One region of the Streptomyces decoyicus genome, then DNA from elsewhere that is predicted to be linked to it. Evidence: riboswitches for the same ligand, from Rfam matches in the RefSeq annotation. Region 1 holds a riboswitch; each other region holds the start of a gene.
The links. Region 1 has a riboswitch for cobalamin ahead of metE (5-methyltetrahydropteroyltriglutamate--homocysteine S-methyltransferase). Riboswitches for the same ligand answer to the same signal wherever they lie in the genome.

Region 1 (3,934 bases):
CAAGACCGACGTCGGCAACGGCCTGGAGGTCTGGCAGGAGAGCTGGGAGCAGTGGCAGCAGCGCAGCGCGCTGACGCACTGACCCTGCGGCGCAGGCTCATCTGCGGTGCCTCCCGAGGACGCGGGGGCGGGTGAGCAGCAGGAAGACGGTGGCCAGGACGGCGACGGCCTGGGCCAGGGCGGCGAGCTTCTTGGCGCCGCTCCAGCCCGGTTCGTACATGTCCGGCAACGGCCCCGGCGCGCCGAGGTCCACATAGGTGTAGAGGAGCAGCAGCGCGAGTCCGCCCGTCGCGACGAGCCAGGCGAAGGTGTCGGCCGCCGGGCGGCGCCAGGTCAGCACGAGCAGGGCGGCGAGCGCGGCCAGGGCGGCGTCGACGCGGAACAGCAGGCCCTGGCCGAGGGTCGCCGTGACCTCGTCGTACCGGCCGGCGAGCCGGGCGTGGAGGTAGGCGTCCACGGCCAGCCCGGCCGCCGCCAGCAGTCGCGCGATACCGCGGGCGACCCGGTCGGGCCGCCCGTGCTCCGGTACGGAGTTGTCTGGTGCCACGGCTTCTCCAAGCCTCACGGTGAGCGGCGGTAGCCGGGTCGGCGGACGGTGAGCGGGCCACACGCACCTCAATAGACCGCAGGCGCCGCCGCCCGGCCATCCGGGCGGCGGCGTTCGGCGTATCGGGCAGCAGGCCGCCTGGGCGGCGACGCCGCACCGTACGCGGTGGGGGCCGTGCGGGTCAGCGGATCTCGCTCGTCGTACGGCGGTACGTGGAGCGCCGGTCCTCGATCTCGGACCAGCGGTCGCCGTAGACGTTCTCGGTGATGCCCGGCTCCCGCAGGAAGTCGTGCGGGAAGCCCAGCGGCACCGCGCTGCACCGGTCGAGCCGCGCCAGCGCGTCGGCGTCCAGCGCGACATCGACGGCGGCCAGGTTGTCGAGGAGCTGGCTCTCCTTGGTGGCGGCGATGATCGGGATGATGTTGCCGGGCCGGCTGCGCAGCCACGCCAGCGCCACCTGCGCCGGGCTCCAGCCGCCCTGCTCGGCGATCTCCAGCACCGCGGTGACGGTCTCCTCGGCGTGGTGGTCGCGCCGGTCGTCCTCGCCGACGACATCCAGCCGGCCCGTCTCACCGCGGCGGTACTTGCCGGTGAGCCGGCCGGCCGCGAGCGGCGCCCAGGCCAGCACGGCCAGGTCGAAGGCGCGGGCCTGGGGCAGCAGTTCGCGCTCCGGGGTCCGCTCCAGCAGGTTGTAGCGCAGCTGCGAGCCCGCGAACGCGGTCCAGCCGCGCAGCTCGGCCAGGGTGTTCGCCTGCGCGATCTCCCAGGCCGGCCAGTCCGAGACGCCGACGTAGAGCACCTTCCCCGACCGGACCACGTCGTCGAGCGCCCGCATCACCTCCTCCACGGGCGTGAAGTTGTCCCGGGCGTGCACCCACAGCACATCGAGGTGGTCGGTGCGCAGCCGGTCCAGGCTCGCCTCCACCGAACGGACGAGGTTCTTGCGGTGGCTGCCCGCCGCGTTCACATCGCCCTTGCGGGTCGCGCAGGTGTACTTGGTCGCCAGGACGAAGCTGTCCCGGCGGCCTTCGAGCAGCTCCCCCAGGATCCGTTCCGAGGCCCCGTCCGTGTAGTTGTTGGCGGTGTCGATGAAGTTGCCGCCCGCGTCCGCATACGCGTCCAGGATCCGGCCGCTGGTGTCCTTGTCCGCGCCCCAGCCCCAGTCCTCGCCGATGGTCATGGTGCCCAGGCTCAGCTCGCTGACCCGCAGACCGGTCCTGCCGAACAGTGTGTAGCGCACGTGGTTCCCTTCGATCGGCGCAGCTCTCCGGTGGTGCGCTCACGCTAGGAGCTGGAGCGCGCTCCAGCGCAAGACGCGGCCCGGCGGCGGCGTCCGGTTCCGGCCGAGGCCGGGGCACGGTCCGGGCGGGACGTCGACGGCATGCCCTAGGGTGGCCGGAGCAACTGGTTCGCCCTGCCCGCCAGGCAGGCGCGTCGCAAGAGGGAACCCGGTGGAAATCCGGGACTGCCCCGCAGCGGTGAGTGGGAACGACCGCCGTCATACGCACTGGGCCCGGCCGGGTCTGGGAAGCGACGGCCAGTAGATGTCCGCCTTCGGCGGACGTGCCCGCGAGTCCGAAGACCTGCCAGTGCCCCCGCGCGACCGGTGCGCGGGGAGATCTCGGTGACCTCGAGGGCGGGTCGGCGGACATCAGACGGGCATGACGGCGGCAATGCGCCGGGGCCCGTCCGGTTTGCCGTCCCTTCGCGTCCTCGACCCTCCCGCGGTCCATGGAGACATACTCGCGAAGGAGAGTTCCGTGACCAGCACGTCCGCAGCCGCGGCAGCACGCGCCACCGTGCACGGCTATCCCCGTCAGGGGCAGCACCGTGAACTGAAGAAGGCCATCGAGGGCTACTGGAAGGGCCGCGTCGGCGCCGACGCCCTCCGCAGCACCGCCGCCGAGCTGCGCCGCGGCAATTGGCAACAGCTCGCCGAGACCGGTGTCCACGAGGTGCCGACCGGCGACTTCTCGTACTACGACCACCTCCTGGACACCAGCGTGATGGTCGGCGCGATCCCGGCCCGGCACCGCGCCGCGGTGGCCGCCGACCCCCTGGACGGCTACTTCGCGATGGCCCGCGGCACCCAGGACGTGGCGCCGCTGGAGATGACCAAGTGGTTCGACACCAACTACCACTACCTGGTGCCGGAGTTGGGTCCCGACACGGTCTTCGCCGCGGACTCCACCAAGCAGGTCGCCGAGCTGACGGAAGCACTCGGTCTCGGCCTCACCGCACGCCCGGTCCTCGTCGGGCCGGTGACCTATCTTCTGCTGGCCAAGCCCGCGCCCGGTGTCGCGGCCGGTTTCGACCCGCTGACGCTGCTCGACCGGCTGCTGCCCGTCTACGCCGAGGTGCTCGCCGAGCTGCGGGCGGCCGGCGCCGACTGGGCGCAGCTGGACGAACCGGCGCTGGTGCAGGACCGCTCCCCCGCCGTGCTGAACGCCGCGGCCCGCGCCTACCGCGATCTCGGCACGCTCGGCGACCGCCCGCGGCTGCTGGTCGCCTCGTACTTCGACCGGCTGGGCGAGGCGCTGCCCGTGCTGGCCAAGGCGCCCGTCGACGGACTGGCGCTGGACTTCACCGGTGCCGCGGCAGGCAACCTCGGTGATCTGGCGGCGGTCGGCGGGCTGCCCGGCAAGCGGCTGGTGGCCGGTGTCGTCAACGGCCGCAATGTGTGGATCAACGACTTCGAGAAGTCGCTGGCCACACTGGGGACGCTCCTCGGCCTGGCCGACCGGGTCGACGTCTCGTCCTCGTGCTCGCTGCTGCACGTCCCGCTGGACGCCGCCGCCGAGCGGGACATCGACCCGCAGATCGCCCGCTGGCTGGCCTTCGCCCGGCAGAAGACCACGGAGGTCGTGACGCTGGCACGCGGTCTGACCCAGGGCACCGGCTCCATCGCGGCCGAACTCGCCGCCAACCGCGCGGACTTGTCCTCCCGGGCGGGTTCGGCGCTCACCCATGACCCGGTGGTGCGCGCCCGTGCCGCGGCCGTCACCGACGCCGACGGCCGCCGTTCGCAGCCGTACGCCGAGCGGGCCGCCGCCCAGCGCGCGCACCTCGGGCTGCCACTGCTGCCGACCACCACCATCGGCTCGTTCCCGCAGACCGCCGAACTGCGCACCGCCCGCGCCGACCTGCGGGCCGGGCGGATCGACACCGCGGGGTACGAGGAGCGCATCTCGGCCGAGATCCGCGAGGTGCTGGCCTTCCAGGAGAACGCCGGTATCGATGTGCTGGTGCACGGCGAGCCCGAGCGCAACGACATGGTGCAGTACTTCGCCGAGCAGCTGACCGGCTACCTCGCCACCCGGCACGGCTGGGTGCAGTCCTACGGCACCCGCTACGTCCGCCCGCCGATCCTGGCCGGGGACATCTCCC
Region 2 (3,934 bases), 2.4 Mb from region 1:
GCTTGGCGGCCTGGATCAGCGTCCAGATCTGGGCGCGGATCGCGGGCAGCTTGGCCGGGTCCATGGCGGAGATCGCCGCGTACTCGTCGAGCAGCTGCTCCAGGCGCGCGATGTCGCCGTAGGACTCGGCGCGGGCCATCGGCGGGACGAGGTGGTCGACGAGGGTGGCGTGCACCCGGCGCTTGGCCTGGGTGCCCTCGCCGGGGTCGTTGACCAGGAAGGGGTAGACGAGCGGGAGGTCGCCGAGGGCGGCGTCCGGGCCGCAGGCCGCGGACAGGCCCGCGTTCTTGCCGGGCAGCCATTCCAGGTTGCCGTGCTTGCCCAGGTGGACCATGGCGTCCGCGCCGAAGCCGCCGTCGTCCGCGGAGGCCGCGATCCAGCGGTACGCCGCCAAGTAGTGGTGCGAGGGCGGCAGATCGGGGTCGTGGTAGATCGCGATCGGGTTCTCGCCGAAGCCGCGCGGCGGCTGGATGAGGATCAGGAGGTTGCCGCGGCGCAGAGCGGCCAGCACGATGTCGCCGTCGGGGTTGCGGCTGCGGTCGACGAACATCTCGCCGGGCGGCGGCCCCCAGTGCTCCTCGACGGAGTCCCGGAGCTCCTGCGGGAGCGTGGCGTACCAGCGCTTGTAGTCGGCGGCCGGGATACGCACGGGGTTGCGGGCGAGCTGCTCCTCGGTGAGCCACTCCTGGTCGTGGCCGCCGGCCTCGATGAGGGCGTAGATCAGCTCGTCGCCGTCGCCGGACACGAGGCCGGGAACCTCTTCGGTGCCGAAGTCGTAGCCGTCGGCCTGGAGGCGGCGCAGCAGGGCGACGGCACTGGCCGGGGTGTCCAGGCCGACCGCGTTGCCGATCCGGGAGTGCTTGGTCGGGTACGCGGACAGCACCAGCGCGAGGCGCTTCTCGGTGGCCGGGATATGACGCAGCCGGGCGTGCCGGACGGCGATGCCGGCGACCCGGGCGGCGCGCTCGGGGTCGGCGACGTACATCGGCAGACCGTCCTCGTCGACCTCCTTGAAGGAGAACGGGACGGTGATCAGCCGGCCGTCGAACTCGGGGACGGCGATCTGCGAGGCGGCGTCCAGCGGCGACAGCCCCTCGTCGTTCTCCTCCCAGGCGCTGCGCGGCCCGGTCAGGCACAGGGCCTGGAGGATCGGTACGTCGAGGGCGGCCAGCGCACCCGCGTCCCAGGACTCGTCGTCGCCGCCGGCGGAGGCCTCGGCGGGCTTGGTGCCGCCCGCGGCGAGGACGGTGGTGACCAGGGCGTCGGCGGCCCGCAGCTCCTCGATCAGCTCCGGCTCGGGGGCGCGGAGGGAGGCGACGAACAGGGGCCGGGCGCGGCCGCCCGCCGCCTCGATCTGCTCGCACAGGGTCCGTACGAAGCCGGTGTTGCCGCTCATGTGGTGGGCGCGGTAGTAGAGCACGGCGACCAGCGGGCCGGTCTCGTTGCGGGCCTCCCACTCCAGCGGGCCCCAGGACGGGGCCGGGGCCGGCGGGTCGAAACCGTGGCCGGTCAGCAGCACCGTGTCGGAGAGGAATCGGGCGAGCTGGTCGAGGTTGGCGGGCCCGCCGTGCGCGAGGTAGGCGTGCGCCTCGGCCGCGATGCCGACCGGGACCGTCGACTGCTCCATGAGCTGGGCGTCGGGGGCCTGTTCACCGGTGAGCACGACGACCGGCCGGTGCTGGTCCTCGGCGAGCAGCACCTCCAGGCCCTCCTCCCAGGCACGGATGCCACCGAGGAGGCGTACGACGACGAGGTCACAGCCTTCCAGCAGCGCGGGCAGCTCGGCGACATCGAGCCGGGCGGGGTTGGCGAGCCGGTACGGCACGGGACCCGTGGCCGCGCGGGCGCTGAGCAGGTCGGTGTCGGAGGTCGACAGCAGCAGAAGCATGCGAGCGCAGGCCTTCCTCGGGGTGTCCGCGCCCCGGGTGGTCGTAAGGACGGCGGGAGTTCCTGGCTCGCCCGGCAGTTTCCGGGTTCACAGTGGCGGGACCGCGCCGGATTCTCACCGGGCTTCCTCCCTAGGGCCGTAGGACCCTGCGCCGTCGCTGGCGTCGGTGGGCCAGCCGACCCACCGACCTGCATAGTAAGGGCTGTGGACGGCCGAGGTAAGCGGGCCTCCGGGCAGGCCGGACCAGGACGGGGGCGCGCACGCCGCGGGCCGGGCGCCTGGCCGGATCCGGCCCGGATCGGCGCCCGCCCCCGTGGGTATGCTCGCGGCCATGCCGCCCTCCCCCTCGACACGGCCCCAGGCCGCCGCACCGCCTCTGCGCGACCGCGGTGACGCCTGCCCGGGAGCGCTGCGGCTGCACCGGGCCGCCGACGGCCACCTCGCCCGAATCCGGCTCCCGGCCGGAGATTTGACGGTGCGTCAGGCAGCCGTCCTGGCCGACGCCGCGGACCTGCTCGGTGACGGCCATCTCTCCCTCACCTCCCGCGGCAACGTCGAACTCCGCGGCCTTGCGGAGGGCTGCGGCGGCCGGCTCGCCGCTCTGCTGCGCGACGCCGGCCTGCTGCCCTCCGAGCGCCACGAACGCATCCGCAACATCCTCGCTTCCCCGCTGGCCGGACTGGACCGCCACACCCCTTCTGACGTGCGACGGTGGGCCCGTGAGCTGGACGCGCTGCTCTGTGCGAGCGAGTCCGCGACCGCCCTCTCGGGCCGTTTCCTGTTCGTCCTGGACGACGGGCGGGGCGATGTGGCCGCGCTCGGCGGAGATGTGAGCTTGCTCGCAGAACCGGCCGGGGGCCGGACCGGACCGGCGGGCGGCGCCCTGCTGCGGGTCGGCGACGGTCCGGCGGCGCTGCGGATCGCCGGACCGGACGTACCGCGCGCCGCGCTCGCCGCCGCCGAGGCCTTCCTGACCGCCGCCGCGGCGAGCGGCAGCGGAGCCTGGCGGGTCCGCGAACTCCCCGACGGACACGGCCTGACGGCCCGGGAGGTGGCAAAGACGCTGCGGTCGGCGGGCATCGGGGCCGCGTACGTGGCCGCGGCTCCCGCCCCCGGCGCCCGCACCTCCCCGCCGTACGCGGACTCCGCCGCCCCCGGCGTCATCGAGGGCCCCGACGACGACCGTGCGCTCTCGGTCCTGGCGCCGCTCGGCAGGCTGTCGGTGGCCCAATGGCGGCTGCTGACCACGATCGCCGCCGGCGACGGCTCCGGGGCGCTGCGCCTCACCCCGTGGCGCGGCATCGTCCTGCCCGGACTGCCGGCCGCCGCGGCACCCCGCCGGCTGGCGGAGCTCACCACCGCCGGACTGATCACCGACCCGGCCTCTCCCTGGCACCGGCTCGGCGCCTGTACGGGCCGCCCCGGCTGCGCCAAGTCCCTCACCGACGTACGCGCCGACGCGACGGCCGCGCTCGCCGCCGGTGCGGCCGTCCCGGGCGGGCGGCCCCCCGGCCCGGCCCCCGAGGGCCTCCCCGTCTACTGGTCCGGCTGCGCACGCCGCTGCGGTCACCCGCACGGCACCTGGATCGACGTGCTGGCCACGGCGGAGGGCTACCGGGTAGCACTGGTGGGGCCGGACACCGCACCGACCGCCCCACGCACCGCGGCGCCCCCGCCCACGGCCCCATGAACCACAGCAACGCCAAAGCCCCATGCCCCGCCCCATAACCACCCGAGCCATGCGAACCGCCCGAGCCATGCGAACCACCTGAATTACCCGATCCACCCGATTCACGTGAACCACCCGGTCCACCTGAACCACCCGAACCACCGAGCCCTCCCGCACCCGACACCCCCGAGGCCAGAGTGACCGCGTTCGACTACGAGAAGGACGGTGCGGCGATCTACCGCCAGTCCTTCGCCACCATCCGCACCGAGGCGGATCTCGCCGGGCTGCCCGCCGACGTCAGCCAGGTAGCGGTCCGGATGATCCACGCCTGCGGCATGGTCGACCTGGTACGCGATCTGGCCTTCACCCCCGACGTG
Region 3 (3,934 bases), 4.0 Mb from region 1:
GCAGCGAGGTCCGGGTCGCCGGCTCGGTCCGCCCCTCGGCGTCGACCAGCCCCGAGGGCCGCGCCAGCAGATCGGGCACCACCCCCACCGCCACCCCGTACACGGCCGTGGCCACCCCGACCGCACGCAACAGACCGACCTTCATGGGCCGTCCACCTTTCTCGTCCACCGGCCGCGCAGGCCCCGTCATGCCCGCCGCCTCATCAACTCCTTTCCGCGGCAACCCTCTTCCCAAACGACATCAGCGATGTCATCATGACATCATGAGTGTCACTGAGGGGGAGGTCGAGAAGGATGCCGAGGGGGATGCCGTGAGTGTCGTCGCGAGCGATGCGGGGCGGGCCGGCGGCGGGGATCCGACGCCCGCCGAAGACCTGCTGTACGGCGTCATCCGACGCCTGTGGCCACTGCACCGCACGGTCGTCCGCGCGGTGGAACACGAGCTGGCGGGCACGGGCATGACGGCCGGCGAACACGCCCTGCTGGACGTGCTGCGCAGCGAAGGCCCGCAGACCGTCCCGCAGTTGGCGCGCGCCATGGGGCTCGACCGGCAGCCGGTGCAGCGCTGGGTGAATCACGCCGCTGAACTGGGCCTGGTCGTGACGGCCCCGAACCCCGCACACCGCCGCTCCTCCCTGATCCGGCTCACCACCGAAGGCACGGCGGCGATAGGCGGCATCCAGGCGTTCGAGGCGTCGGAGCTGCGGCAGCGACTGGCCGATCTGCCCGCCGGGGACGTTCGTACCGCACTCCATGTACTGGACCGGCTCGGCGAGGAATTCCGGCACCTGGCGAACGGCCCACGCAAGGCGCCGGAGGAAAGCGACAGTCACGGCAGTCGCGGCAATAGCGACGACAATGGCATCACGCCCGCTTCACCGCATCAGGCACACAAAGGACGGCCCGCAAGATGACCCGAGGAATCACCGCCTGGTCCGAGATCGACAACGGCATCGTGCCGATCGACGACGGCGAGCTGTTCTATGAGACGGCCGGCTCGGGCCCCGCGGTGGTGCTGCTCCACGGCGGCATGCTCGACCAGCACATGTGGGACGAGCAGTTCGCCTGGCTGGTGAACTCCGGCCTGCGCGCGATCCGTTACGACTTCCGCGGCCACGGCCTCTCCTCCACCGTGACCGGGGACTACGCCAACCACGACGACCTGTGCGCCCTGCTCGACGCGCTCGATGTCCCCGGCGCCGTCCTCGTCGGCCTCTCCCACGGTGCGCGGGTCGCGCTCGACACCGCCATAGCCCACCCGGACCGGGTGACGGCCCTCGCGCTCGCCTCCCCCGGGATCAGCGGCCGCGCCTTCTCCGACCCCTTCATCCTGGAGCACATCAAGGCGCAGGTGGCGGCGATCGGCGCCCCCGACGGTGCGGAACGCTATGTCGAGCACTTCCTGCGGATGTGGGTGGACGGACCGCATCGCGAACCGTCCGCGGTGCACCCGGGATTCCGTGAGCGGATGCGTGCCTCCGCCGAGGCCAATGTGGAGGTGCATGCCGATGGAGTGGGCGCCGGTATGCCCCTCGAGGTCGGCGCCGCCGACCGCCTCGGCGAGATCCGGGTGCCGACGGTCGTGTTCGACGGTGACCTCGACAGCAGCGACATCTCCGCCAACGCCCATGCGATAGCGCTGACCGTCCCCGGCGCCCGAAGAGTCCGGATACCGGGCGCGGCCCACATGGTCAATCTGGAGAACACCGCGCTCTTCGACCACGAACTCCATGCCTTCCTCTCGGCCCTGGAGTACTGACGCCCCGCGACCACCACTCCCCTTCCGCCCACGGCCCGGCCCGGCCCCGCGAACCTCGCACCTCCCGGGCGGCAGTTAGAGTGACCGGGCCGTGGTGTTCGGGAAGACCGGTGACGGACCTTGTGGTCCCAGTCCGGAGCGGCCCTCGCCACTGTGATCGGGGAGTCTTCACCCCTTCCACCGGCGCACGGCGCGCCTGTGGCGCCACTGACCGCAGCCCGCGGCCGGGAAGGCGGGGGGGCGGACGCATACACCCTCCCCCAAGCTCTCAAGGAGCAGGGTGGTACCCGCAAGCCAGGAGACCGGCCACGGCATCTCACGAACTGATCCACGAGGTGCTGGAGCGTGACCGCCGGATGGCCCTGTCCACCGATACCCGCAACACCCCTGCCTCCGCCGCTTTCCGCTGGCGCCGGCAGGACACCGTCCGCACCGCGGGCCTGATGGCCGTCATAGCCGGTCTGCACGTCGTCGCCTTCGGCGTGCTCTTCCTGCTCGTGGTCCCCCATCACTACGCCGTGGGCAGCCAGGTCTTCGGTGTGGGACTCGGCATCACCGCCTACACCCTCGGCATGCGGCACGCCTTCGATGCCGACCACATCGCCGCGATCGACAACACCACCCGCAAGCTGATGGCCGACGGAAAGCGGCCGGTGTCGGTCGGCTTCTGGTTCGCCCTCGGCCACTCCAGTGTCGTCGTCGCGATGGCGGCCCTGGTGGCGGGCGGCGCCCAGCTCGCGGGCACTCTGCTCAACGACGAATCCCGTACGCACCAGATCCTGGGCACCATCGGCACCACGATCTCGGGGACGTTCCTCTACCTCATCGCCGCCCTGAACCTCATCGCGCTGGCCGGGGTCTGGCGGGTCTTCCGCGGTATGCGCAACGGCCACTACGACGAGGCCGAGCTGGAACAGCGCCTCGACGCACGCGGCTTCATGAACCGCTTCCTGGGGCGCTTCACCCGCTCGATCTCCCGTCCGGGCCAGATGTTCCCGCTCGGTTTCCTCTTCGGGCTCGGCTTCGACACCGCGACCGAGGTGACCCTGATGGTGATGGCGGGCAGCGGCGCCGCGGCCGGCCTGCCCTGGTACGCCGTGCTGTGTCTGCCGCTGCTCTTCGCCGCCGGGATGAGCCTGTTCGACACCCTCGACGGCACCTTCATGAACTTCGCCTACCAGTGGGCGTTCTCCAACCCGGTGCGCAAGGTCTACTACAACCTCACCATCACCGGACTGTCGATCGCCGTCGCCTTCTTCATCGGCACGATCGAGCTGGTGACCGTGCTGCACGACAAGCTCGCCCTCAACGACCCGCTCACCGGCTGGATTTCCGGCCTCGACCTCGACAATGTCGGCTTCCTCATCGTCGGCCTGTTCGTGGTGGTGTGGGCCGCGGCGCTGGCGTACTGGCGACTGGCCGGCGTCGAGAAGCGCTGGGCGGAGCGAACGGAGCCGACGACACAGGCGGAGCCGGCGGAACAGGCCGCACCGGGCTCCTGAGGCGCTAGGGGGAGACGCCCCCTAGCCCCGGCAGCCCCGTACGCAGCCGCCGCCCGTACCGCCGCCGGGGCGCGGCTGTCCGCTCACGTGGCCGAACCGGCCGCCGCCCCCGTCATCAGATCCGGCCCCCAGCGCTCCAGCGCAGCCGCCAGGTCGAGGGGCAGCAGCCGGTCCGGCTGGTCCGGGCCCGGCCAGTCCTCCCGCGGGACCCGCCACATCACCTCGAACTCGTTGCCGTCCGGGTCCTTGGCGTACAGCGACTTGGCGACGAGGTGATCACTCGACCCCACCAGTGCGCCCCGCTCGACGAGCCGCGCATGTGCCGCGACGAGTTCGCCGAGCGTGCCGATCTCCCAGGCCAGGTGGTAGAGCCCGACCCGCCCGGCCTCGGGCCCCGGTGCGTCCGGACCCACTGCGAACAGCGCCAGGTCATGATCGTTGAGCGAGCCGGGAGCGCGGAGGAACGCGGCCCGTCCCGGAACCTCGATCCCCACCGTGAGCCCGAGGGCGTCGGTGTAGAAGGCGACCGACCGCGCCACATCGCGGACGTAGAGCACCGCGTGGTTGAGACGTCGTACGGACATGGAGCCTGCTCTCCGTTTCTGCCGCAGCGGTACGGCCAGGGGCCGCTGCGCCCTCCCCACTCTGCTCTACCCCGCCCGCCCCGTCCCTG

Region 2: linked by a shared signal. The riboswitch ahead of cobN (cobaltochelatase subunit CobN) and the one ahead of metE (5-methyltetrahydropteroyltriglutamate--homocysteine S-methyltransferase) in region 1 are both predicted to bind cobalamin.
Region 3: linked by a shared signal. The riboswitch ahead of nicT (Nickel transporter NicT) and the one ahead of metE (5-methyltetrahydropteroyltriglutamate--homocysteine S-methyltransferase) in region 1 are both predicted to bind cobalamin.

The regions. Positions count from the first base shown of each region.
Region 1 is NZ_CP082301.1:6,634,543-6,638,476, reverse strand. It holds gene K7C20_RS29040 (L,D-transpeptidase family protein) at 1-82, shown strand, start outside; gene K7C20_RS29035 (hypothetical protein) at 98-547, opposite strand; gene K7C20_RS29030 (aldo/keto reductase) at 729-1,787, opposite strand; cobalamin riboswitch at 1,951-2,138, shown strand; gene metE (5-methyltetrahydropteroyltriglutamate--homocysteine S-methyltransferase) at 2,308-3,934, shown strand, end outside.
Region 2 is NZ_CP082301.1:4,197,184-4,201,117, forward strand. It holds gene cobN (cobaltochelatase subunit CobN) at 1-1,888, opposite strand, end outside; cobalamin riboswitch at 1,923-2,083, opposite strand; gene cobG (precorrin-3B synthase) at 2,220-3,578, shown strand; gene K7C20_RS18420 (precorrin-8X methylmutase) at 3,755-3,934, shown strand, end outside.
Region 3 is NZ_CP082301.1:2,587,571-2,591,504, forward strand. It holds gene K7C20_RS11325 (hypothetical protein) at 1-145, opposite strand, end outside; gene K7C20_RS11330 (MarR family winged helix-turn-helix transcriptional regulator) at 264-914, shown strand; gene K7C20_RS11335 (alpha/beta fold hydrolase) at 911-1,759, shown strand; cobalamin riboswitch at 1,835-2,084, shown strand; gene nicT (Nickel transporter NicT) at 2,083-3,261, shown strand; gene K7C20_RS11345 (VOC family protein) at 3,345-3,845, opposite strand.